DNA from 3 places in the Mesorhizobium sp. M6A.T.Ce.TU.016.01.1.1 genome. Region 3 is predicted to be linked to each of the others. Evidence: predicted binding sites of a transcription regulator. Region 3 holds the regulator's gene; each other region holds the start of a gene.

Region 1 (7,027 bases), on a different contig from region 3:
TCGTCGCTGACCGCGTGTTCGATTCCCAGAAATAGAGGGATTGGCTAAGGAATACCGGCAGAACCTGGGGCAGCACGCCATAGCGCTGCACCATTGCCGGCGTGGCGCCAACCGAGCGGATGCCCTCGCGCTGCTTGTCGTCGATGTTTTCCAGCGCCTCGGAATAGAGCTTGCCCAGGGTTCCGGTGTCGGTGAAGAAGATCGCCGACATGCCGGCCAGCGGCCCCGGACCGAAGCCACGCGTGAAGAACAGCGCCCAGATCAGCATGTCGACCGAGCGCAGGAAATCGAAGAAGCGTTTTGTTGCCTGGTTGGCAATCCGGCTCGGCGTGACGTTGCGCGCAGCCAGGAAGGCGAGCGGAAAGGCGACGATCGATGCCAGCACCGTGCCGACGAAAGCCATGACGACGGTCTGCAAAAGCTTCAGCCAGACGTCGCCGTGCTGCCACTCGGCGTTGTTGAGGATGTTGTCCCAGGCGAGCGCCGCGTTTGATCGCGACGGATCGATGCGTGCTCCGGAGATAATCAGTGAAGCGACCTCGCCGAACGGCTTTCCCCAGAATGGCGAGTTCGTGTCGAACACGAAATTGGCCCAGCCGAAGAAACGCCTCCAGGCAACGACTTCGTCGTTTTGGACTTCAGCGCGACCGAGAAATCCGAACGAGACATAGGCTGTCGAGCCTGGCCTGCGCTGCTCGATCCAGTCAGGCAGCGGTGTGCGCGGCGTCACAGAGCTGTCCTTGGCAATGTCGAAAATGACGCTTTCGGCGCCGCGCGTCACGGTGACAAGGTCTGGCGCGATGGCGATCTGACCATTGCCAAGAGTGACAGTCGCGGCCACGACGGCGTTTTCGCGCACCGTTTCAGGCACAGCCGGAGCGGATTGGCCTGACGGGACGGCTGGATTCTCGGCGGTCGGCGCGCCAGGCGCCATAAACGAATCCTGCGACGACTTGCCGGTCGCGCTCGCCGGTGCTGGCGCTGCGTCGACCCGCCGCTCGATCACCGCCATCTGCTTGGCCACCCAGTCGGGATTTGGATTGGATCCCAGCTTGGAAAAGCGGGAGTAGTCGATCGTCAGATGGTTGTCTTTGAATTCGATGTCAGGCCGGATTTCGTAAGACACCCAGTCGGCGAGATACGCGCCGGCAAGGTTCCAGTTCGCTTTTTCGAGAACGGTGACGATCGAGAAGAACCACGCGCAATAGAATGTGTAGAGGATGCAGAGAACGATACCGAGCGGGGTGGCGTAGCGCTTCCATAGGGATCGCCGGAACGCATTCGGATGGCGAGTGGCGATGTCGTTGATGGCGTCGGCGTTCATCGCATTACTCTCCGCGCCCGTATGCGAACGCTTGCCGGCCGACAAGACGATGTCTCAGCCACGCCGAAAACTGATCGACGGCGACAATCGTGCAGAACAGCAGGAAGACGATGGCGATGGTCTTGGCCTCATGGCCCCGGCTGATCGAAAGACGCAGGGATTCGCCGATGCCGCCGGCGCCGACGGCGCCGAGAATGGTCGAAGCGCGCACATTGATCTCGAAGCGGAGCAGGAAATAGCTCATGAAGTTGGGCAGAACCTGAGGCACGATGCCGAACCACACGCGTTCGACCCAGTTGGCGCCAACGGCTCGCAAACCTTCTTCAGGCTTCATGTCGGCATTCTCGACCACTTCGAAGAACATTTTTCCGAGTGCGCCGACGGTGTGGATGCTGACCGCGAGGATCGCCGGAATGGGTCCTAGCGAGAAGACCGCCAGAAAGAAGCCGGCGATGACGATTTCCGGAAAGGCGCGGACAATTTCAAGGAAGCGGCGCGTGGTGAAACGGAGCCAGCGGCTGGCCGTGATATTGCCCGCAGCCAGGAAGCAGAGCAGGAAACCGAATGTGGAGCCCACCAGCGTCGAAAACAGGGCAATGTTCAGCGTCTCGATCATCCGGTAGAAGTATTCCGGAACGTAGATGCTTTGGGTCAGGTAGACCCGGCCTTCGGGGTAGTCGAACTTGAGGCTGCCATCGTCGTAGGGGGACGGCAGGTCGAACAGCGCGCGCACCGGATCGAACCAGTCGCGCGGCTTCAATTCCGTGAAAAAGTCGGCGATATATGGAAGGCGGTCGAAGAACTTTCCGGCGTTGGTTTCGTTGGCGAACCAGAGCGAGCCAGAGAGCGCGAGAAACAGGAAAACCAGGCCTCCGATCGTGTAAAGGCGCCGGCGGGCGGCGAGGTCACGCCAGTGCCGCTCGACAGTGGCTCCCTCCGGTGAAAGCGCAGGCGCACGGTAAACGTCGGTCGCACTCATTTATCGATCCCTGGCCCATGATGCGGCAACGCCGCCGGCGGCACATGGCCCCGGCGGCGTTGTGGCAGTTTACTTACGAGCCGATCTTCGCCTTACGGGCGTCGATGATTGCCTGATAGAATTCCGGGGTGACCGGCGAATAGCCCTTGAAGTCGCCGCCCTGTATCGCCGAGAAACAGGCTGGATCGGTTTCCGGAAGCTTGGTCAGGAAATCGGTGACCTTCTGTTTGGCGCCGGCATCGATCGACGCACGCAGCACCAGCGGGCCGTTCGGGATCATCGGCGACTGCCACAATTCGACAAGATCGTCCATCTTGAGGACGCCCTTGTCGACCATCTTGCGCAGATTGCCCGAGCTGTAGCCGTCCTTGAAGTCGCCGACGCCGGAAGCCCAGGTGGTGCCGGCATCGAAGGTGCCCTTCAGGACCTCGAGGACGAGCTGTTCATGGCCGCCACCAAAACCGGTCGACGCGAAGTAGCTCTTCACATCCATGCCGATGTCCTTGGGCAGTGAAGTGACCGGGATCAGGTAACCCGAAGTCGAATCGGGATCGGCGAAACCGAGTTTCTTGCCCTTCATGTCGGCGAGCGTCTTGATGCCGGAATCGGCACGGGCGACCATGACCGAATGATAGCCGGTCGAACCGTCGGTCTGGACCGTCGTCAGGATAGGCTCAACCGCGTCCTTGTTTTCGAGATAGATCTTGGCATAGGCGGAAGCGCCGAGCTCGGCATAGTCAAGCGTGCCGCCGAGCAGGCCCTGGATGACGCCGTCGTAGTCGGCGGCCGGGAACAGCGAGACTTTCTCGACGCCCAGCACTTCCTTGATGTGGTCGGCGAAGCACTGGTAGTTGCGCAGACGGTCGGCTTCGTTCTCGCCGCCCAGAATGCCGACGCGGAATTCCTTCAGGTCCTGTGCCTGAACCGCGCCCATCGCCATGGCGATGATGGAAACAGCACCGAAAAGCATCTTTCTAAACATGTCGCGTCTCTCCTGTTGGTTCCGGCATCGCGCCGGTAGCGTTCGAATTTTGACAGCGCCCTTGACGTGGGCCGGCGATCCAGGCGCTCTTTTGCTTGTCCATGATCGTTTCCGGATACCGGTATCCACTTGTCGGGATCATGGAACTAGTAGCCCGGAAATGCGGGCTCGAGCGGTCCGGCGGATGCGGCGATTTTTTGCTTGATGGTGACGCTGGTCGAGGTGATGGCCTCGGAGATTTCGCCGCCATTGCTGTCGGCGCCGTAGACCATGCGCACGGCTTCGCGGTTGAGGTCTTCGGGTGGGCCGTCGAACACGACCTTGCCGGCGGCCATGCCGATGATGCGGTTGCAATAGGTGCGCGCGGTATCCAGCGTGTGCAGATTGGTGACGACGGTGATGCCCTCGCGCAGATTGATGTCCTGCAGCGAATCCATAACCACCTTGGCGTTGAGCGGGTCGAGCGAGGCGATCGGCTCGTCAGCAAGGATCACCTTCGGCTGCTGCATCATGGCACGGGCAATCGCAACGCGCTGCTGCTGGCCGCCGGACAAGGTGCCGGCCGGCTGCAGCGCCGTGCGGGCAATGTCGAGACGCTCGAGCGCCGCGATCGCCTCGGCCCGTTCCTCGCGAGAAAAGACACCGAGCAGATTGACAACGGTCGAGCGGTGATTGAGCCGGCCGAGCAAGACGTTGGTCAGCACGTCGAGACGCGGCACCAGGTTGAACTGCTGGAAGATCATGGCGCAGTCGCGCTGCCAGCGCCTGAGCAGCGAGCCGCGCAGGCTGGAGACTTCGGCGCCGTCAAAGAAAATCGACCCTTGGCTGGGATCGATGAGGCGGTTGATCATGCGCAAAAGGGTCGACTTGCCGGCACCGGAACGGCCGATGATGCCGACCATCTGACCATGCGGGATCGAGATATCGACATTGCTGACGGCGGTGTTCTTGCCAAACCGGCGGGTGACGCCGCGGATTTCAAGCGTGGCTGAGGTTGCTGACATGGGGCAGGTTCCAGTCCAGTCGCAGTTGAAGGTCCGTTGACCCTCGCTAGCGCAGCCGCATGAACCTGCGGTGTCGGATTGATGTCAGTTTTGTTACTGCCCACAGGCAGAGACGTCGCGCCGTCAGCCCAGGACAAGAAGCTCCTCGAAATACTTCATGTCCTTGAAGCTGCAAAATGCCGGAGGCCGCAGCTCGATCACTGGAGCCTGAAGGGCGAGCAGCGAGAGGCAGTCATCGAATAGCTGTTGCCATTGCGAGGCCCTTTCGTCGTCGAGGTGCCGGATCTGGTAGGCGAAAGTTATGTGGAAAGTGTAGCTGTCGTGATCGGGATGCCGGTATCCGAACGGCACCGACAGGGCATCGCGCCACGCGCGCATGATGCGCTCGTCCTGGTCCGACACGCCGGTAACGGTAAGCCCGGTCGGCACGACATCGACAACCCTGACTTTAAACGCGCCATGGTCCCCGACGCCATTCAGGCGCTCCAGATAGAGCCGTGTCATGTCGTCGATGCTTGTGTCGAGGGGCACATCCTCAGGCCAGTAGGGAAGCCGGCGGCGATATTCGATGATGCCCTGGAACAGCGTCATATGCAGGCTGGAGATCGGCGTGAAGGCCAGCCTGTCGGCATCGGGCATAACGCGCATCCGCTCACGCACTTCGATGACCGCCGTTTCGGAAGCTGAGCCGCTGACGAGATGGCAGACGACCGTGTTGCCGGGCTCGGTCAGGAAATTGCCTGACGTGTCGTAGCGCGTGCCGAGATGCACGGGAGGGTTCGGGTTCGAGCCGGCAAAGAATCCGGCGAGCGAAGGTTTGATGGGCATGGCGATCTCCAGGGAAAGACCGCCTTTGTCCGAGTCATGTGTCAGAGGTGTGAAACGGGCGGGTTCGTCCTGTGGTCAGCCGTACTTTTCCAGAAACGCTTCCGCCGAAAGCGCGCGAAAATCGTCGAGCGCGGCGCGCAGCCTGATATGGTCCCAATCCCACCAGGCGAGCGCCTGATAACGTTCCGCCGTGCGGCGGTCGAAGCGTTCGCGGATCGGTTTCGCCGGCACGCCGCCGACAATGGTGTAGGGCGCGACGTCCTTCGACACCACGGCGCCGGCGCCGACCGCCGCGCCATCGCCGACGTTGACGCCGGGCAGGATGGTCGAGCCGTGGCCAAGCCAGGTGTCATGGCCGATGGTGACGCGCTTGGCGCGACGCTGAGCGAAGAATTCGCTCTCGTGCTCGGCGTCGTCCCAATAGTCCGAGGCGCGGTAGGTGAAATGGTGCAGCGTCGGCCGCCAGGTCGGGTGGTTGGTGGCGTTGATGCGCACATTGGCGGCAATGTTGGCAAATTTGCCGATCGTCGCGCACCAGACGCCGCAGTCCTGCATCATGTAGGAATAGTCGCCCAACGTGCTTTCCGAAACCCGGCAGCGGTCGGCGATCTCGGTCCAGCGGCCAAGCGTCGAGTTCTCGACTTCCGCCGTCTCGTGGACAAGCGGCGCTTCCGACAGTTTTCTGGTCATGCGGCGATTTTCCCGGCGGCAAAAGCGGTCACGTCGATGACGCGGTCGGCTACCGCCTCGCGCACGTCGTGGTCATGGAAGATGCCAAGCAGGGCGACGCCAGCCGCCTTCTTGGCCGCGATCAGCGCAATCACCACGTCGCGGTTCCTGGCATCGAGCGAGGCGGTCGGCTCGTCGAGCAGCAGGATCGGGTGCTCGGTGATGAAGCCGCGCGCGATGTTGACGCGCTGCTGCTCGCCGCCGGAAAAGGTCGCCGGCGGCAGCATCCAGAGTTTTTCGGGCAGGTTGAGCTGCGCCAGCAAGGCGCGCGCCTTATTGCGCGCGACCTCACGGTCCGCGCCGCGCTCGACCAGCGGTTCGGCGACAACGTCGAGGGCGGAGACGCGCGGCACGGTGCGCAGGAACTGACTGACATAGCCGATCGTGAGCCGGCGCACGGCAAGCACGGTGCGCGGGCTGGCCGTTGCGAGATCGATGAGCCCATCCTCGTGCTGGACGATGATCTGGCCTGCGTCGACGGCGTAGTTGCCGTAGAGCATCTTCAGGATCGAGCTCTTGCCGGCGCCAGAGGGGCCGCCGAGCACTGCGCATTCACCGCTCCTGATCGAGAACGAGACGCCGGCGACGACAGGCAGTTTGATGCCGTCGCGCAGATGCATGGTGAAGCTCTTGGCGACATCGGAGACGACGAGAGGGGTTGCCATCAGAAGGTGCTCCAATCGTCGTTCGTTGGCAGGCCAGAGGGGGGTGACTTGGCGCCATCGTCAAACCTGCAAAATCGAGGAAACCAGCAATTGCGTATAAGGCGCGCGCGGATCGTCGAGCACGCGGTCGGTGAGGCCGCTTTCGACGACGCGGCCATCCTTCATCACCATCATGCGTTGCGACAAAAGCCGCGCCACCGCGAGGTCGTGGGTGACGACGATGGCCGCGAGGCCAAGATCGGTGACCAGCCCGCGCAACAAATCGAGCAGGCGTGCCTGCACCGAGACGTCGAGGCCGCCGGTCGGCTCGTCCATGAACACCAGCCGCGGCCCGGTGACCAGGTTGCGGGCGATCTGCAGGCGCTGGCGCATGCCGCCGGAGAAGGCGCGCGGTTCGTCGTCGATGCGGTCCTCGTCGATCTCGACGCGCGACAGCCAGTCGACTGCGGTGGCGCGAATTTTTCCATAATGGCGGTCGCCCACCGCCATCAGCCGCTCGCCGACATTGGCGCCGGC
Region 2 (7,027 bases), on a different contig from region 3:
GTGCTGGGAGCGATTGTTTTGGTCTGCTCGGTTCTCTACTGGCGCTTCCGCAAGAGCGGCTGGCTGTGAAAGAGAGCGAATAGGAAATAGCGAGTAGCGAATAGGTGAAAATGAAGCTGCTTCCTCGCGGAGGCTCAATCCGTTTCTATTCGCTATTCGCTATTCGCTCAGCGACTGCGGCGCCGCTCCGAGGCCGGCTGGAACGCTATGCGGGAGTGATACTTGCAATAGGGTCCGGTTTCGGCCGCGTCGTTGCCGCAGAAATGGAATTCTTCCGAAAGCGGATCGCCATTCGGCCATTTGCATGTCCGCTCGGTCAACTCGACGAGTTGCAGATGCCGCGAGATCGGCACAACGACGTTCTCGACCGGACGGACGTAATGACGCGTCATCGGTACGGCGTCGAATTGCGCCTGCAGCGCGGTCGCGCCGATCGACGTGGTGATATGCCGCGCTGTGCTTGCCGCCCGCGACACCGATTTCTGGACGGTTGATCCCTGCACGCTCTTCTTCTGGCGTGCCGGCGTGGCGGTCGAGCGTCCGCGGCCCGACAGTTTCAGCCGATGCACCTTGCCGATGACAGCATTGCGGCTGACACCCCCGAGCTGTGCGGCGATCTGGCTGGCGCTCAGTCCCTCCGACCACAATTTTCTAAGAAGTTCGACCCGCTCGTCAGTCCAATTCATGAGACCGCGCTCCTGCTGAAATGTGCGGCGATCGGAATCCTTCCACGATCCGGCTTTCGCCGGGCAGACACCACATATATCGGGTGATTAGGTCCGCCGCACGAAATCTAGTTATTTCTCGACTACAATTACCTTATGCGCTGACTCGGTGACAAGAGTCCGAGGGCCAACACGAATCGGTTTTTTCGGTTTTCCCCAACTTGCCCGGTCGCTTATGAGCCGGCGCCTCGCTGGAGGGCTTGCCGCGCGTCATTGCGCGACGTTTTCGTTGACTTCATGGCCGAAAAACACGATAAGCCGCAAAGGCCGCCGCTTTGGCGGCTTTTTTGATTTTCCGGTACCGGAGACGCATATAATGAGCGGTTCGGCGCTTTTCGAGACCTTTACCCGCGCACCCCTGGCCTTCGACCATGGGGAAGGCACTTGGCTGGTCACCGACAAGGGCGAGCGATATCTCGATTTTGGCGGCGGCGTCGCCGTGAATTCGCTTGGGCACAGCCATCCGCATCTGGTCTCGGCACTCACCGAGCAGGCGGCTAAGGTCTGGCATGTCTCCAACCTCTACGAGATTCCGGGGCAGAGCCGTCTGGGCGAGCGGTTGGCCGACGCCACCTTCGCCGACAAGGTGTTCTTCACCAATTCCGGCGCCGAGGCGCTGGAATGCGCCATCAAGACGGCTCGGCGCTACCACTTCGTCAAGGGCCATCCCGAGCGCTTTCGCATCATCACCTTCGAAGGCGCCTTTCATGGCCGCACGCTGGCGACCATCGCCGCCGGCGGCCAGTATAAATACTTGGAAGGTTTCGGACCCAAGGTCGAAGGCTTCGACCAGGTCGGCTTCGACGACATCGACGCCGCCGAAAAGGCGATCACATCAGAGACCGCCGCGATCCTGATCGAGCCGGTGCAGGGCGAGGGTGGCATCCGCCCGGTGCCGACGCAGTCGCTGAAACGGCTGAGGCAGCTCTGCGAGCAGCATGGCCTGCTCCTGATCTTCGACGAGGTCCAGTGCGGCATCGGCCGCACCGGTAAGCTGTTCGCGCATGAATGGGCTGGCGTCACGCCCGACATCATGGCGGTCGCCAAGGGCATCGGCGGCGGCTTCCCGATGGGCGCCTGCCTCGCCACCGACGAGGCGGCCGTCGGCATGACGGCCGGCGTGCACGGCACCACTTTCGGCGGCAACCCGCTGGCGATGGCGGTCGGCAACGCCGTGCTCGACGTGGTGCTGGAAGACGGCTTCCTGGAGGATGTCCAGCGCAAGGCGTTGCTGCTGAAGCAGGGGCTGGCGAGTGTCGCCGACGAATTTCCTGATATCATCGAAGACATCAGAGGCACCGGCCTGATGCTCGGCTTGAAATGCGCCGCACCCAACACCAAGGTGAACATGGCGTTGCGCGACCAGCATCTGCTGGCGGTTCCGGCCGGCGACAACGTCCTTCGCCTGCTGCCGCCGCTCACCGTCACCGATGCCGAGATCCACGAGGCGCTCGACCGCATCCGCGCCGGCGCCCGGGGCCTGGCCGACGCCATCGCCGCGGCTGCCGCGAAGTAACAGTCGAAAGACCCCAAATGAGCCTTCGCCATTTCACCGATCTTTCCGCCGTTTCTGAGGGCGATCTGCGCTTCATGCTGGACGATGCCGTCGTGCGAAAGGCAAGGCTCAAGGCCGGCGAGCGGACGAAACCGCTCGAAGGCAAGGTGCTGGCGATGATCTTCGACAAGCCGTCGACGCGCACGCGCGTCTCCTTCGACGTCGGCATGCGCCAGCTCGGCGGCGAGACCATCATGCTGACCGGCACCGAGATGCAGCTCGGCCGCTCCGAAACCATCGCCGACACGGCCAAGGTGCTGTCGCGCTATGTCGATGCGATCATGATCCGCACCACATCGCATGACCGGCTGCTGGAGCTGACCGAGAACGCCACCGTTCCCGTCATCAACGGGCTGACCGACGATACCCATCCCTGCCAGCTGATGGCCGACATCATGACCTTCGAGGAACATCGCGGTCCGGTCGCCGGCAAGACCATCGCGTGGACCGGAGACGGCAACAACGTGCTGCATTCGCTTCTGGAAGCCTCGGCGCGGTTCCGCTTCAACCTCAACGTTGCCGTGCCGGAAGGCAGCGAGCCGGCGCAGAAGCATGTCGACTGGTCGACGGCGCATGGCGGCAAGTTGAATTTCACCCGCTCGCCCGAGGAGGCGGTCCACGAGGCCGACTGCGTCGTCACCGACTGCTGGGTGTCGATGGGCCAGGAGCACCGTGCCCGCGGCCACAATGTCTTCTCACCCTATCAGGTCAACGCGGCGCTGATGGCGAAGGCAAAGCCCGACGCATTGTTCATGCACTGCCTGCCGGCGCATCGCGGCGAGGAGGTCACCGACGAGGTCATCGACGGGCCGCATTCGGTGGTGTTCGACGAGGCCGAGAACCGGCTCCACGCCCAGAAGGCGGTTCTGGCCTGGTGCCTCGGCGCTTGATCCGGGCCACCTTGATCCGGGCCACCTTGATCCGGCCCACCTTGATCCGGCCCACCTTGATCCGGCCCACCTTGATCCGGCCCACCTTGATCCGGCAATGTGTGGTGCCTATCTCAGGCGCATCACGCAAATCGAGCGCGTTTCGACGCATGCGCCCCGGAGGGCGGCATGGCCGCGCCCCGGAGCTTTGTTATGTTGGAAACTCATCAATTGGCTGAACATCAACCCAAACTCGGCGAGTTCGGCTATGCCGGCGACGATCATGTCGTGCCCTTCGAGGTCGGCCCGCTCGACGTGCGTGGCCGCACCGTCCAGCTCGGGCCGATGCTCGACGCGATCCTCAGCCGTCATGACTATCCCGAGCCGGTCGCCCGCCTGCTGGCGGAAGCCTGCGTGCTGACGGTGCTGCTCGGCACCTCGCTCAAATTCGAGGGCAAGTTCATCCTGCAGACCCGCACCGACGGGCCGGTCGACATGCTGGTTGCGGATTTTTCCACGCCGCAGGCTCTGCGCGCCTATGCGCGCTTTGATGCCGACCGGCTGGAAGCGCTGACGTCTGCCGGCGAGACCTCGCAGCAGACGCTGCTCGGCAGCGGTGTCCTGGCCCTGACCATCGACCAGGGCGCCCACACGCAACGCTATCAGGGCATCGTCCAGCTCGACGGCGAGACGCTGGAGGAGGCCGCGCGCACCTATTTCCGTCAGTCGGAGCAGATCCCGACCGATCTCAGGCTCTCGGTGGCCAAGCTGTTGACGCCCGGCGTTGGCGGTGCCCGCGAGCAATGGCGTGCCGGTGGCATTCTGGCGCAATTCCTGCCGCAATCGCCCGAACGCATGCGCGTGCCCGACCTTCCGGGCGGCGACGGCGATCCGCGTGAGGAGATCCACGATCCGGCCGACAATTCCTGGCAGGAACTGCTGGCGTTGCTTGGAACGATCGAGCCGACGGAGTTGATCGATCCGACGATCGGCGCCGAGCGCTTGCTTTACCGGCTGTTCCACGAGCACGGCGTCCATGTCTTCGGCGGCGTGCCGGTCGCCGACCAGTGCTCATGTTCCAAGGAGAAGATCCGCGGCATCCTCGAAGGCTTCTCCGCCGACGAGATCAGGGACAGCACCGAGGATGGCGGCATTCACGTCGCCTGCGAATTCTGCTCGAAGCAATATGACTTCGATCCGGCGGAGTTCGGCTCGGCACAGTAAAGTGGATAGCGTTGGCGCTGCCCCTCACCCTCTCCCCATAAGGACGGGGAGAGGGGGCGCTGGAGCTTGTCCCTTCTCCCCGTCCTTTACGGGGAGAGGGTGCCGGCAGGCGGATGAGGGGCGGCGCGAACGGCCGATGCTTTCTCTCTCAGTTCACCGTCCGCCGTGTGCCCGGCAAGTCGAGCGAAAAGGCGGGGATGGCGATATCAAACGTCTCGCCCCGCTTGTTGCGCATCGTGTAGTGGCCGACCATGATGCCGGACGGCGTCGAGAGCGGGCAGCCGGATGTATATTGATAACTGTCGCCGGGGTTGAGTTCGGGCTGGTCGCCGACAACACCGGCGCCGCGCACTTCCTCGACCCGGCCGGTGCCGTCGGTGATGTGCCAGTAGCGTGACAGAAGCTGCACGAATTCATCCGACTGATTGTCGATGGTAACCTGGTAGCCCCAGACATAGCGGTTCTCCGACGGATCGGAGCGATCCTCCAGATAGAACGGCCTGACCTGTACTTCGATGTTGCGCGTAACGGCGCTGTACATAGACTACTCCACAATATGTAGACGGAACTTTCGACGCTCTCCGTGGTTTGGTCAACCGGGTGCTTTCTGGCGTTGTCCGACTCCTTTGAGCGCAGCTGCCGAAGAACAATGTCATTTAAGTGACACATGACAATGATGGTGTGCAGGGCCGGGCGACTCAGCATTCTGTCGAACTGTTGAAAACGGCTTCCATGCGGCCGGTTTTTCTGGAGTGACCAGATATCGATGGAACTGACAGTCACAGCCGCCTTGCTTTCCACAGCTCTGCTCCTTGTCAATCTCGCCAGCATCCTGCTCGCTTCGTTGAAGCTGAAGCGGCCTGGCAGGATCGCGCCGCCAGCCGGCAAGGCGCCTGCGGTGTCGATCGTCGTGCCGTCGCGCGGCGTCGAGCCGTTTGCCGAGGAAACGCTCGAGCGCGTCTTCTCGCTCGACTGGCCGCGCTATGAGCTCATCTTCTGCGTCGCCCATGCCGACGACCCGGTGGTCAGGCCGATCACCGATGCGATCGCCCGCTTTCCGGCCGTGCCGGCCCGGCTGCTCGTCGGCGACGACCGCATCAGCGGCAATCCGAAACTCAACAATTGTGTGAAGGGCTGGGAGGCCGCGCGCCACCGCTGGGTCATCCTTGCCGATTCCAACGTCCTGATGCCAAGGGACTATGTCCAGCATCTGATGGCGACGTGGCGGCCCGACACCGGCCTTGTCTGCTCGACGCCGATCGGCTCGCGGCCGGACGGGTTCTGGGCGGAGGTCGAATGCGCATTCCTCAACACGCTACAGGCGCGCTGGCAATATGCCGGCGAGGCGATCGGCCTCGGTTTTGCCCAGGGCAAGAGCATGTTGTGGGACAAGCCCATGCTCGACGCCAATGGCGGCATCCGTGCGCTTGCCGCCGAGATCGCCGAGGACGCCGCCGCGACCAAGCTGGTCAACGGGCTCGGACTGCGCGTCAATCTCGTCGCCTCGCCCTTTGAGCAGCCGCTCGGTTTGCGAACTCTCGGCGAAATCTGGTCGCGCCAGGCCCGCTGGGCACGCCTGCGCCGCGTCACCTTCCCCCTGTTCTTCGCGCCCGAGATACTGATCGGCGCGGCGATGCCGCTGGCGCTTGCGCTGATTGCGGCGGCCAGCGCCGGCTTCAGCCTGTCGGCAACCGCCATCGCCGTGCTGGTAGTCGCGTATTTGCCGGAATGCGCTCTCGCCTCGGCTAAGGACTGGCACCTGTCGCTGCGCATGATCCCGGCGATGGTTGCGCGGGACGTGATGCTTCCCGCCATTTGGGCGCGAGGCTGGCTCAGCGGTGCCGTCGACTGGCGCGGCAACACGATGACCATCCACACCAGCGCCGCTGCGGAATTGGAAGAGACCCCGTCGGGCGCCTGACAGCGCCTGCTTTTGACGATGCGAGCAAAGCCGCTCCAGTGCGTATCCCTATCTGGCGGCTTTCAATGCCTGCTCGATGTCTTCGAGCAGGTCGTCGGCGTCCTCCAGGCCGACAGACAGCCTGAGCGTGCCTGGCCCGATGCCGAGTTCGGCGCGCGCCTCGTCGCTCAGATTCTTGTGCGTCGTCGTCGCCGGGTGAGTGATCAGGCTCTTGGCGTCGCCGAGATTGTTGGAGATCAGCACGATATCGAGCGCGTTCTGGAAGGCGAAGGCCGCCTGCTTGCCGCCCTTGACGTCGAGGCAGATCAGCGTCGAGCCGCCCGACATCTGCTTTTTGACGATCGCCGCCTGCGGGTGGTCGGTGCGGCCCGGATAGATGACACGGGCAATCTCTGATCGCTCGGCAAGGAAATCTGCGATCCGGCCGGCACTTTCCGTCTGCTGGCGCACGCGCAACGGCAGCGTTTCCAGGCCCTTCAGCAGCGTCCAGGCGTTGAAGGGCGACAGGCTCGGACCGGTGTGGCGGAAATAGTCGTGCAGGTTCTCATCGATCCACTTCTTGTCCGACAGGATGACGCCGCCGAGGCAGCGGCCCTGGCCGTCGATGTGCTTGGTCGCCGAATAGACGACGATATGGGCGCCGAGCTGCAAGGGCTTCTGCTGCAACGGCGTGGCAAAGACATTGTCGACGATCAGCCGCGCGCCGATCGAATTGGCAAGCGAGGCAACGGCT
Region 3 (7,027 bases):
CAATCGAGATGTTCCGCATATCGATCAACGGCGTGCCTGTGCGAGCAGTTGTGTCAACCATGATCGCCCTTCCCTAAACGCGCTTGCGGTAGACGGTGTCGAGCCAGACGGCGATCACCAGGACGGCGCCGACGACGACGCTCTGAAGCGGTGAATCGATGCCGAGCAACACCATGCCGGATTGCAATGACTGCATCAGAAGCGCGCCCAGCATGGCGCCGAGCACCGTGCCGGAGCCGCCGGCCAGCGACGTGCCGCCGATGACGGCTGCGGCGATGACCAGCAACTCGTCCAGCGTACCCAGCGCATTGGTCGAGGCATTGAGGCGAGCCGACGCAATCGCCGCGCTGATTGCGGCCAATATGCCCATGATCATGAACACCTTCATGGTCACCCAGCGCGTGTTGATGCCGGCGAGTTCCGCCGCTTCCGGGTTGCCGCCAATGGCAAAGACATAGCGGCCGAAACGGGTGCGCCTGGTGATGAAGGTCATGACGATGCCCACTGCGACCGCAATCAGCACCGGTATGGCGATGCCATGGGCGATGAACAGCCCGCCTTCGGGGACGGTGATGCCGTTCCGCTGCGCGTATTGGCGCACGATGCCGATTGGCCAGGGATAGGAATTGGCGATCCACACGGCGCCGAGGATGGCGGCGCAGGCGACAACACCAAGCAAGCTCTCCGCCCAGACAGGACGCAGCGGAAACTTGAACCGCTTGCGCTGCGACCGGCCGTTGAGCAGCATGAAAGCGACGGCCGCACAGGCGAGAACGCCGACGATCCAGCTTGCGGTTGCCCCGATCGAGCCACGCGGCCCGCCACCCATGAGCTGGAAGGTGGCGTCGAGCGGCGCGACGGTGCGCCCGCTCGTCATCAGCCACGCCATGCCACGCCAGATCAGCAAGCCGCCCAGCGTCACGATGAAGGCCGGAACCTCGAGATAAGCGATGATGAAGCCCTGGAGCGCGCCTATCATGAGGCCGAGCACCACACCGGCAGCCAATGCGATAATCCATATCCAGGGATTTCCCACCTGGAGCCCCATGACGCGGATCAGGAATTCGGCCTGCGCCACGCCCATCACCATGCCGATCACGCCTTCGACGGAGCCCACCGAAAGATCGATGTTGCGCATCACGATGACCAGCACCATGCCGGTCGCCATGATCGCCACCGAGGAGGTCTGCACCGACAGGTTCCAGAGATTGCGCGGCGTGAGGAAAAGCCCACCCGACAGGATGTGAATTCCAACCCAGATGACCAGCAGAGCGCCGACCATGCCGAGCATGCGTATATCGAGCTCGGTTGCCTTGAGGAACCGTCCGATGGCGCTGAGCTCGGATTCGCGCGCCCGGTCTTCGGCCGTGTGGGCGACCGGTGGGTTGGATGCCGTGTCGGTCATGATGTCCTCCGACCGGGTTGCCGTCTGGCGCGGATGCCGGAACAGAATGCTATTTGCTTTCCACGGTCATTTGAAGCGGAAAGCCTCTCGAAAAACGCCGCGGCCTGACAGCCGCGGCGTTCGTTTCCTTGCGAAATGATCCAGATCAGTTGCAGGCCGCAACGCTGCCCGCGGCGACACCCGCGCAGACTTCGTCCTTCTTGATCCAGCCGGCGTCGATGACGACGTTGAGATTGTCCTTGGTGATGGCAATCGGCGTCAGGAACAGCGACTTGACGGCATTGCCGCCCGGCGTGGTGAAGTCCTTGACGCCCGCAATGTCGGTCATCTGCTTGCCATCGGCAAGCTGCGAGGCGATCTCGGCGGCGTTCTTGCCGAGCTCTCGCGCGTCCTTCCACACCGATACGGTCTGTGTGCCGAGCGCAATGCGGTTCAGCGCTGCATGGTCGCCGTCCTGGCCGGACACCGGGACGGATCCGGCCAAGCCTTGCGCCGTCAGCGCCGCGACGACGCCACCGGCGGTGCCGTCATTGGCGGCAACCACCGCATCGACCTTGTTGTCGTTGGCGGTCAGGAACTGTTCCATGTTCTTCTGGGCGTTGGCGGGAAGCCAGCCGTCGGTATACGCCTCGCCGACATTCTTGATCTTGCCGCTGTCGATGGCATCCTTGAGCACTTCCATGGAGCCGGCGAACAGGAAATCGGCATTCGGATCGGCGCCCGAGCCCTTGATGAAGACGTAGTTGCCTTCCGGCGCGACCTTGAACACTTCGCGGGCCTGCATGCGGCCGACTTCCTGGTTGTCGAAGGTCAGATAGAACACGTCCTTGTTCTCGATCAACCGGTCATAGCCGACGACCGGAATGCCTTCGTCCAGCGCCTTTTGCACCGCCGGCCCGATGGCCGACGCATCTTGCGCAAGGATGATGAGCGCGTTGGCGCCCTGCGAGATCAGGCTCTCGACATCGGTCAGCTGCTTGCCGGGATTGGACTGCGCATCGGCGGAAATATACTTGTCGCCGGCGGCCTCGATCGCTGTCTTCATGGCGGCTTCGTCGGTCTTCCAGCGCTCTTCCTGGAAGTTCGACCACGAAACGCCAATGACCTTGTCCTTCGCCTGTGCGACCGACGCGAGCGTCAGCGACATGGCGACCCCCGCCAGGATGGCGGCTGCGAATCTCTTCATGATAGTCCTCCCTGCGCCGCGATACGGCGCGACCAAACTGGCCCGAAGGCCGGCACAAAGGCTCTATTTTTTCGAGCCTCGAAAAAATACTGGTCCAACGCCGAAGCGCTGTCAACATCAATTCTGATGGATTTTGATGTCCCTGCCGACTTTTTTCGAGCCCCGGAATAAACAATGACAGGGCCTTCTGCTTCTGCCAGTATTTGTCGGACGCTACCGACGGCTTCCGGTTCATGAGCGGCCGCGGCAAGAGGGAGGAAGCAAAGGATGTCGGTTGGAATCCGTCATGACGATTTGCGTCGGCGCAACCGGGCGATGGTGATTTCGGCCGTACGCCGGGCAGGCCAGCCGTCGCGAACCGAGATCGCCGCGACCACCGGCCTCAGCCATTCGACCATATCGGCGATCTCTTCCGACCTCATCCAGGAAGGCATCCTGACCGAGAGCAAAGCGAGCGAGACCGTTTCGCTGAAACGCGGCCGGCCGCAGGTCGGCCTTAGCCTCAATCCGGAAGCGGCAGCGGTGTTGGCCGTCGTGTTGTCGCTGAATTTCCTTTCGGTCGCCGTCATCGATTATGCCGGACAAGTGGTCGCCGAGGAACAGCGCCGGCTGGACACGCTGACCATGTCGCGCGACGAGCTGATCGACGAATGTGTCGCCATCGTCCGGCGCCGGCTCGAAGATCCCGATCTCGATGTCCAAAGCGTCGCCCGCATCGCGCTGGCGATCCAGGGCATCACCGATTCCCATGCGCGCGCCATGTTGTGGTCGCCGATCACGCCGCAGACGAACATTGCCTTCGCCGACATTCTGGAACGTGAGTTCGGCATCCCGGCCATCATGGAGAACGACTGCAACATGATGGCCGTGGCGCTGCGCTGGCGCGACCCGGATCGCTACCGCGACGATTTCATCGCCATCCTGCTCTCCCACGGCATCGGCATGGGGCTGGTGCTGAAGGGCGAACTGTTCACCGGCACCCATTCCTCAGGCGGCGAATTCGGCCACATGATCCACCGGCCGGGCGGCGCGCTTTGCCGCTGCGGGCGGCGCGGCTGCGTCGAGGCCTATGCCGGCAACTACGCCATCTGGCGCAATGCAAGGCAGTTGAGCGAGAACGCCGAGCCGGTCGCCGATGTCAGCGACGCCGAGATGCGGGCACTGGCGGCCCGGGCGCGCCAGACGGACGGACCCGAGCGCGAAGCCTACCGCAAGGCCGGCGAAGCGCTCGGCTTCGGGCTCGGCAGCCTGTTCGCGTTGATCGATCCGGCGCCGGTCGCCATGGTCGGCGCCAGCGCTGCCGCCTTCGACCTGATCGAGCCGGCCCTGCGCGAGGCCATCGCTCAGACCGCCGGCGGTCAGCATTCGGGTTCGATTTCCTTCGACACTGAGCCGAACGAGCTGCCGCTGATCCGCGAAGGCTGCGCCATGCGAGCGCTGAGCTTCGTCGACCAGGAGATTTTCGCGCCGGGCGCGCAAGGGAAGTCCGGCACGGCCAGGAAGCACGTGGCCTGAATGGAAGAACGCAGCTTGAATTTAGGCAGTCTGTTCAGTCTTCCCTGATCGCATAGCCCGCGCCGCGGATGGTGCGGATGACATCGGGCATGCGGCCATTGTTGACCGCCTTGCGCAGCCGGCCGACATGGACGTCCACCGTGCGCTCGTCGATGTAGATCGTCTCGCCCCAGACATTGTCGAGCAACTGGCTGCGCGAGAACACCCGACCCGGGTGCCGCATCATGAATTCGAGCAGCCGGAATTCGGTCGGCCCGAGCCGGATCTCGCTCTTCTTGCGATAGACCCTGTGCGATTCGCGATCGAGCATGATGTCACCGACCTTCAGCACGCTGGACAGCACTTCGGGCTTGGCGCGGCGCAGCAGCGCCTTGACCCTGGCCATGAATTCCGGTGTCGAGAACGGCTTGACCAGATAGTCGTCGGCCCCGGTCGAGAGGCCGCGCACCCGGTCGCTTTCCTCGCCGCGCGCGGTCAGCATGATGATCGGCAGCCGCTCGGTTTCGGGACGCACCCGAAGGCGACGGCAAAGCTCGATGCCCGAAACCGCCGGCACCATCCAGTCGAGCACCAGAAGATCGGGCACGTTTTCCTGAAGCCGGATTTCGGCCTCGTCGCCGCGCGTCACCACCTCGACCTGATAGCCTTCGGATTCCAGATTGTAGCGAAGGAGGACGCCCAGCGGCTCTTCGTCCTCCACCACCATGATGCGCGGCGCGATCATCGGCCGGTTACCCCTGTCATGTCGCCGACGCCGGCATCGTCGTTTCGTCGAGCTTCGGCCGATCCGCCGGCAATTGCTGCCCGGTCACGACATAGTAGGCGTTCTCGGCGATGTTGGTGACATGATCGCCGATACGCTCGAGATTCTTGGCGCAGAACAGAAGATGCGTGCAGGCGGTGATGTTGCGCGGATCCTCCATCATGTAGGTCAGGAGTTCGCGAAAAACCGCCGTGTATTTCACGTCGATCTTCTCGTCGGCGGCGCGCAGCTCTTTCAACGCGCCGGCGTTGCGCGACACATAGTGCTCGACCACGCCGCGGAGCTGCTCGAGAACGAGATCCGCCATCGCGTCGATACCGTGCGAGAGATTACGCGGCGTGGCGCTCTGCCCGACGGCGCTGACCCGCTTGGCTATGTTCTTGGCTAGGTCGCCGATGCGCTCGAGATCGCCGGCCATCCGGATTGCGCCAACCACGGCGCGCAGATCTTGCGCCATCGGCTGCCGCTTGGCGATCAGCGTGATCGCGCTGTCGTCGAGTTCACGCTGCCGCGCATCCATGATGGCGTCATCCGAGACGACGCGCTGCGCCATCGCATTATCTGACGCGAGCAACGCGCGGATCGAGGCTGCGACCATCGCGGCGGCAAGCTCGTCCATGTCGCGGATCAGCCTGTCGATGTGCTCCAGTTCCTCGTCGAAAGATGCGACGGTATGTTCACCCATGATACTGTCCTCGTGCTCGAAATTCGCCGGACCGCTTAGCCGAACCGGCCGGTGATGTAGTCCTGGGTGCGCTTGTCGTCGGGGTTGGTGAACATCTTGTCGGTCGCGCCCTCCTCGACCAGATAGCCGAGATGGAACATCGCCGTGCGCTGCGACACGCGCGCTGCCTGCTGCATCGAATGGGTGACGATGACGATCGTGTAGTTCTGGCGCAGTTCGTCAATCAGTTCCTCGACACGGGCGGTGGCGATCGGATCGAGCGCAGAACACGGCTCGTCCATCAGGATCACTTCCGGTGACACAGCGATGGCGCGCGCAATGCACAGGCGCTGCTGCTGGCCACCGGAAAGGCCAGTGCCCGACTCGAGCAGGCGATCCTTGACCTCGTTGAACAGGCCGGCCTTCTTCAGGCTCGATTCGACGATGCCGTCCAACTCCGCCTTGCTCCTGGCCAGACCGTGAATGCGCGGACCGTAGGCGACGTTTTCGTAGATCGACTTCGGAAACGGGTTCGGCTTCTGGAACACCATGCCGACGCGAGCTCGCAGCTCGACGACATCGATTTTCGGGTCGTAGACATCCTCGTTGTCGAGCGTGATCTTGCCGCTTACCCGCGCGATGTCGATCGTGTCGTTCATTCGGTTCAAGCAACGCAGAAAGGTCGACTTGCCGCAGCCCGATGGGCCGATCAACGCCGTCACCTGGTTCTCGCGGACATCGAGATCCACGTCGAACAGAGCTCGCTTCTCGCCGTAATGAACGGAGACCTTTTCGCCCTTCATCTTGATCGAAGGCTCGTTGGTTCCGCTACTCAGTTTCTGCTCGACGCTGGCTTCCGTCATGATGTTCATATCCTCTACTCCTTACCAGCGCCGCTCGAAGCGCCTGCGCAGTATCACCGCGATGGCATTCATGATGACCAAAAACACCAGCAAAATCAAAATCGCCGCCGAAGTCTTCTGCTGGAACCCCGCTTCAGGAAAATCGGCCCACATGAATATCTGCACCGGCAGGATCGTCGCGGGATCGGTGAAGCCACCGGGAATGTCGACGATGAAGGCGACCATGCCGATCATCAGCAACGGCGCGGTTTCACCCAGCGCATGCGCCATTCCGAGGATGGTGCCGGTCATGATACCCGGCATCGCCAGCGGCAGGACGTGATGGAATACGGTCTGGACCTTGGACGCTCCGATGCCAAGTGCGGCCTCGCGGATCGACGGTGGCACGGCGCGCAGCGAAGCGCGTGAGGCTATAATGATGATCGGCAGGGTCATCAGCGCCAGCACCATGCCGCCAACCACCGGGGCCGAGCGCGGCAGGCCGAAGAAATTCAGGAATACGGCAAGTCCAAGCAGGCCGAAGACGATCGAAGGCACCGCCGCCAGATTGTTGATATTCACTTCGATGATCGTCGTCAGCCGGTTCTTGGGCGCAAATTCCTCAAGATAGATCGCCGCCGAAACGCCGATC

The links. The regulator PhoB, encoded in region 3, activates phosphate uptake and scavenging genes when phosphate is short. The targets are predictions, from matches to a motif close to TGTCATNNANCTGTCAT.
Region 1: a site for PhoB is predicted at 4,360-4,376, ahead of phnC (phosphonate ABC transporter ATP-binding protein). Genes of this name have one in related genera too.
Region 2: a site for PhoB is predicted at 5,024-5,040, ahead of EOC94_RS10835 (ceramide glucosyltransferase). Genes of this name have one in related genera too.

Annotation. Positions count from the first base shown of each region.
Region 1 covers NZ_RZTJ01000010.1:142,554-149,580, reverse strand. The annotation lists gene phnE (phosphonate ABC transporter, permease protein PhnE) at 1-1,324, opposite strand, end outside; gene phnE (phosphonate ABC transporter, permease protein PhnE) at 1,329-2,303, opposite strand; gene phnD (phosphonate ABC transporter substrate-binding protein) at 2,377-3,285, opposite strand; gene phnC (phosphonate ABC transporter ATP-binding protein) at 3,432-4,289, opposite strand; gene EOC94_RS19580 (DUF1868 domain-containing protein) at 4,413-5,117, opposite strand; gene EOC94_RS19575 (DapH/DapD/GlmU-related protein) at 5,193-5,807, opposite strand; gene phnL (phosphonate C-P lyase system protein PhnL) at 5,804-6,511, opposite strand; gene phnK (phosphonate C-P lyase system protein PhnK) at 6,572-7,027, opposite strand, start outside.
Region 2 covers NZ_RZTJ01000004.1:437,790-444,816, forward strand. The annotation lists gene EOC94_RS10805 (magnesium and cobalt transport protein CorA) at 1-69, shown strand, start outside; gene EOC94_RS10810 (GcrA family cell cycle regulator) at 168-686, opposite strand; gene EOC94_RS10815 (aspartate aminotransferase family protein) at 1,042-2,241, shown strand; gene argF (ornithine carbamoyltransferase) at 2,259-3,170, shown strand; gene EOC94_RS10825 (Hsp33 family molecular chaperone) at 3,339-4,373, shown strand; gene apaG (Co2+/Mg2+ efflux protein ApaG) at 4,522-4,914, opposite strand; gene EOC94_RS10835 (ceramide glucosyltransferase) at 5,140-6,294, shown strand; gene EOC94_RS10840 (O-succinylhomoserine sulfhydrylase) at 6,343-7,027, opposite strand, start outside.
Region 3 covers NZ_RZTJ01000001.1:412,081-419,107, reverse strand. The annotation lists gene EOC94_RS02180 (ATP-binding cassette domain-containing protein) at 1-61, opposite strand, end outside; gene EOC94_RS02175 (sugar ABC transporter permease) at 74-1,405, opposite strand; gene xylF (D-xylose ABC transporter substrate-binding protein) at 1,551-2,591, opposite strand; gene EOC94_RS02165 (ROK family protein) at 2,859-4,106, shown strand; gene phoB (phosphate regulon transcriptional regulator PhoB) at 4,141-4,830, opposite strand; gene phoU (phosphate signaling complex protein PhoU) at 4,847-5,554, opposite strand; gene pstB (phosphate ABC transporter ATP-binding protein PstB) at 5,590-6,405, opposite strand; gene pstA (phosphate ABC transporter permease PstA) at 6,418-7,027, opposite strand, start outside.